Regions from separate parts of the Lysobacter sp. SCRH-1R genome, predicted to be linked through region 2. Evidence: riboswitches for the same ligand, from Rfam matches in the RefSeq annotation. Region 2 holds a riboswitch; the other holds the start of a gene.

Region 1 (2,464 bases), 210 kb from region 2:
CGGCGTACTTCTTCGACAGGGCCTCGTCGTCCTTGCCCTCGCCGACGTTCATGCGGCAGTTCTCGAGCAGCACGAGCTGGCCGGGCTTCACGTCGACGCCATCGACCCAGTCCTTCACCAGCGGCACGTCGATGCCGAGCAGCTCGGAAAGACGCTTGGCCACCGGCGCCAGCGAGTCCTCCTGCGTCCACGTGCCTTCCTTCGGGCGACCCAGGTGCGAGGTGACCATCACGGCGGCGCCCTTCTCCAGCGCCAGTTTCATCGTCGGCAGCGCGGCGGTGATGCGCTGCTCGGAGGTGATCCGGCCGCCCTCGATGGGCACGTTCAGGTCTTCGCGGATGAGCACGCGCTTGCCGGTGAGATCGAGGTCGGACATGCGGACGATGGACATGGGTGCTTCCTCTGCTGCCCTTCCTGCGGAAGGGGTGGGATGGGAGTGACGGGAAGGCGCGGGCCGGCGTGCGATCGCCGCCGCGAAGCCGTGCATTGTCCTCCCCGACACGGGCGCGGGCAAATCGAACGCGATTGCGGTTCTGCGGTTATCCACAACATTTTGCGTTGACGGATCCGGTGAGCCCGCATATGTTGTGGCCCGTCGGTGCCGGCCCTCGCGGGCTGGCTTAAAACGGGAAGCTGGTGGGAATCCAGCACTGCCCCGCAGCGGTATGGGAAACGAAGGTGGCCATGGCACTGGGCGTCGCGCCTGGGAAGCGGCTGCTGGTAGGTGGAGACGGGAAACGAGTCACGAGGACGAGGAACGGGAAACGAGTGAGCGCTCGCAGCGCTTTTCTCCAGGTTCTCGTTCCTGCCCCGCTCGTTTCCGGCTCCAGGTCCCGAGTCCGAAGACCTGCCGACAGCCGCGCGTCGCACACCGCGCGGTGACCGGCCACGGAGTCTTCGGAGGGAAGACGGTCGGTGTCGCTGCACGCGACGGTTCGCGCCGTCGCCCGCCCGCCGTCTCGGGCTGAGCGACACCCCGGATTCACGCTCCGACTCCCGCGCCCGCGTCGTCCTTCGAGGGAGAGGACGGCCAGACGTGCGCCCACGCACCGGAGTCGCCGATGACCACCACCACGCAAGCCCCCGTCGCCACGCCCGTCCGCGAGCCCGCCGCACGCGCGCCCGAAGCGCGTCCGTCCGACCACGAGTCCGGATTCGCGCTCACGCCGCCCGCCGCCAACCTCACCATGACGGTGACCAAGCGCAGCGGCCATCGCGAACCGGTGGACCTCAACAAGATCGTGCGCGCCGTGACGCGCGCGAGCGAAGGCCTCTTCGCGATCGACCCGATGCGCGTGGCGACGCGCACCATCTCCGGCCTCTACGACGGCGCCAGCACGCGCGAACTCGACGAACTGTCGATCCGCACCGCCGCGCTGCTCACCGCCGAGGAGCCCGAGTACGGCCGCCTGGCCGCGCGCCTGCTCGCGGGCGTGATCGAGAAGGAAGTCGCCGGCATCGAGATCCACGCGTTCTCGCAGTCGGTGCAGCGCGGCCACGAGCTGGGCCTGATCAACGACCGCCTGCTCGCCTTCGTGCAGGCGCACGCGCGCAAGCTCAACGACGCGATCGACAACGCGCACAACCAGCGCTTCGACTACTTCGGCCTGCGCACGCTCTACGACCGCTACCTGCTGCGCCATCCGACCGCGCGCACCGTGATCGAAACGCCGCAGCAGTTTTTCCTGCGCATCGCCTGCGCGCTGAGCGAGGACGTCGGCGAAGCACTCGCGCTGTACCGTCGCATGGCGCAGCTGGATTACATCCCGTCCTCGCCGACGCTGTTCAACTCCGGCACCACGCACGAACAGCTCTCCAGCTGCTTCCTGCTCGATTCGCCGGACGATTCGCTCGAAGGCATCTACAGGCGCTACATGGACGTGGCGAAACTGTCGAAGTTCAGCGGCGGCATCGGCCTGTCGTACACGCGTATCCGTTCGCGCGGTTCGCTGATCCGTTCGACGAACGGTTTGTCCAACGGCATCGTGCCGTGGCTGAAGACGCTCGATGCGTCGGTGGCCGCGGTGAACCAGGGCGGCAAGCGCAAGGGCGCCGCGTGCGTGTACCTGGAGCCGTGGCATGCGGACGTGGAGGAATTCCTCGAACTGCGCGACAACACCGGCGACGAGGCGCGCCGCACGCACAACCTCAACCTGGCGAACTGGATTCCCGACGAATTCATGCGTCGCGTGGAGAACGATGGCGAATGGTCGCTGTTCGATCCGGCGAAGGTGCCGCAACTGACCGACCTGTGGGGCGAGGCGTTCGATCGCGCGTATCGCGCGGCGGAAGTCGCCGGACTGGCGACCAAGCAGGTGAAGGCGCGCGACATCTACGCGCGGATGATGCGCACGCTCGCGCAGACCGGCAACGGCTGGATGAATTTCAAGGACAAATCCAACCGCGCCTGCAACCAGACCCTGCGCGACGGCAACGTCGTGCACCTGTCGAACCTGTGCACCGA
Region 2 (2,464 bases):
TGACGAACCAGCCGCGGTTCATGCCGCCTCCCGGTTGCACGCGGCCGTGGCGACCCCATCTACGTCGGTATCTGAGGCACTATTGCGATGTGGAAACGAGGCGCTCATGTTCACCAGCGAAAGTCTAAGCGGCAGCAAGCCGGAACAGTACGAACAGCTGCTCGCGCAGGCCCGCGCGCTGGTGCACGGCGAGCGCGACCGCATCGCCAACGCGGCCAATCTGTCGGCGCTGGTCTATCACGCGCTGCCGCAGCTCAACTGGGTCGGTTTCTACTTCTTCGACGGCACCGAACTGGTGGTCGGCCCGTTCCAGGGCCTGCCGGCCTGCGTGCGCATCCCGCTCGACAAGGGCGTGTGCGGCGCGGCGGCCTCGACTCGCCAGACCCAGCGGATCGACGACGTGCACGCCTTCCCGGGCCATATCGCCTGCGATTCGGCGTCGAACTCCGAGCTGGTCGTCCCGCTGGTGTCGTCGAAGGGCGAGCTGATCGGCGTGTTCGACCTGGACAGTCCGGTTCACGATCGTTTCGACGTTGATGACCAGCACGGCCTGGAGGCGATCGCGCGGGCTTTCGTGGAGTCACTCGAATGACCAGCACCGACAAGCTGCGCAACATCGGCCCGAAGTCCGCCGCCTGGCTGCGCCAGGTCGGACTGCGCACGCGCGACGACCTCGCCGCGGTGGGCACGGTGGAAGCCTTCATGCGCGTCAAGCGCGCGGGCTTCAAGCCGACGTTGAACCTGCTGTACGCGATCGAAGGCGCGCTGCAGGACTGCCACTGGCAGGAGATTTCCGACGAACGCCGCAGCGAACTGATCCTCGCCGCCGACGCCGCCACCGCGCTGCTCCCGCCGCCGCGCTACAAGCCGGCCGCCGCGCCGGTGACCACCACGCAGATGGCACGCGAGGATTCGATGGCGATGCCGGCGTTGTTCGACGAGCCGGCGGATCGGGAGTGAGTCCGTAGCGTCACCGCCTCGGCTTCTGCTCCCTTCCCTGCTTGCAGGGAGAGTTGGGGAGGGGTGAAGCATCACCCGCGGCCCTGGAAGCAACTCGCTCCAGATCTAGCAGCCTCCTTATCGCGCCCTCCACGCCGAGGCAGCGGCTCCCCCTGAGCCCCAAAAACACCCAAACGAAGCACAACCGCGAAAATGCCGTAGACTTCGCCCCGCTTCGAGGTGACCCGCCGGCGTCCTGCCCACGGGTTGAAACGGGAAGCCGGTGACGCCGCACCACGGCCAGTCCGGCACTGCCCCCGCAACGGTAAGCGAGCAACAGGCTCGGCACACCGCCACTGTGCGCATGCACGGGAAGGCGCCGCAGCCGGAGGACATCGTCCTCGCCCGCGAGTCCGGAGACCGGCCACGAAGCAGGCCGCCTGGCGACAGGCCGGCCTCCACTGGTTGCGATGCGGAGGGCGTCGCGGCGGCGACGTCGGCGCGCCCGCGCCCCGTAGCGGCCTCGATTCTTCCGGCAACCGTTCCCTTTGCCGTTGGCGCCCGATCCGCGCCGGAGAATCGCGATGTCCTTCCGCAGCACCGTCCACGTCCAAGCGCTCGCCCTGGCCTGCGCGTCCGCCCTGCCCCTGCTCGCGCACGCGGCGCCGCAGGCGACCGACCTGGACGAAGTCGTCGTCACCGCCAACCGCACCGCCGTCACCGTCAACGACGCGCTCGCGCCGGTGGAAGTGATCGACGCCGAACAGATCCGCCGCAGCCAGGCGCGTTCGCTGCCGGACCTGCTGCGTGGCCGCGCCGGCATCTCGCTGTCGAACCAGGGCGGCGCGGGCAAGCTCACCACGCTGTTCCTGCGCGGTGCCGAATCCGACCACGTGCTCGTGCTCGTCGACGGCGTGCGCATCGGCTCGGCGACCTCGGGCCTGGCATCGCTGCAGGACTTGCCGGTCGACCTGATCGATCGCGTCGAAATCGTGCGCGGCCCGCGTTCGAGCCTGTACGGCGCCGACGCCATCGGCGGCGTCATCCAGGTGTTCACGCGCCGCGACCGCAACGGCTTCGCGCCGCGCGTGAGCGTCGGCGGCGGTTCCAACGGCCTCAACGAATTCTCCACCGGCTTCGGCGGTCGCAGTGGGCGCGCGTGGTTCGGCGCGGACTACTCGTACAGCCACACGCAGGGCATCGACGCGTGCAGCGGTTACCTGGATCCGGTGACCTTCGACGGCGCGGGCTGCTTCATCGCACCGGGCTCGCAGCCCGATCGCGACGGCTACACGCGCGATGCACTGTCGGTCCGCGGCGGCATCGAGTTCGACGAACAGTGGAGCCTGGAAGGCCACGCGCTGCGCAACGAAGGCGACAACGAGTTCGACGGCGATTTCACCGATCGCGCGAAGACCGTGCAGCAGGTCGTCGGCGGCAAGCTGCGCTGGCACCCGAACAGCCGCGTCGACCTGCACCTGACCGCCGGCCGCAACACCGATGCGTCGGACAACTACCTCGGCGA

Evidence for each region. A riboswitch is a leader RNA that binds a small molecule or an ion and turns the genes downstream of it on or off. The one in region 2 is predicted to bind cobalamin.
Region 1: it holds a riboswitch for cobalamin, as region 2 does, so the genes downstream of both, AC3ANK_RS15635 (ribonucleoside-diphosphate reductase subunit alpha) here and btuB (TonB-dependent vitamin B12 receptor) in region 2, are expected to answer to the same signal.

The regions. Positions count from the first base shown of each region.
Region 1 is NZ_CM173227.1:3,411,651-3,414,114, forward strand. Features, by position in the region: gene AC3ANK_RS15630 (phosphoglycerate kinase) at 1-391, opposite strand, end outside; cobalamin riboswitch at 580-869, shown strand; gene AC3ANK_RS15635 (ribonucleoside-diphosphate reductase subunit alpha) at 1,188-2,464, shown strand, end outside.
Region 2 is NZ_CM173227.1:3,621,961-3,624,424, forward strand. Features, by position in the region: gene bioD (dethiobiotin synthase) at 1-22, opposite strand, end outside; gene AC3ANK_RS16595 (GAF domain-containing protein) at 107-592, shown strand; gene AC3ANK_RS16600 (TfoX/Sxy family protein) at 589-960, shown strand; cobalamin riboswitch at 1,161-1,382, shown strand; gene btuB (TonB-dependent vitamin B12 receptor) at 1,524-2,464, shown strand, end outside.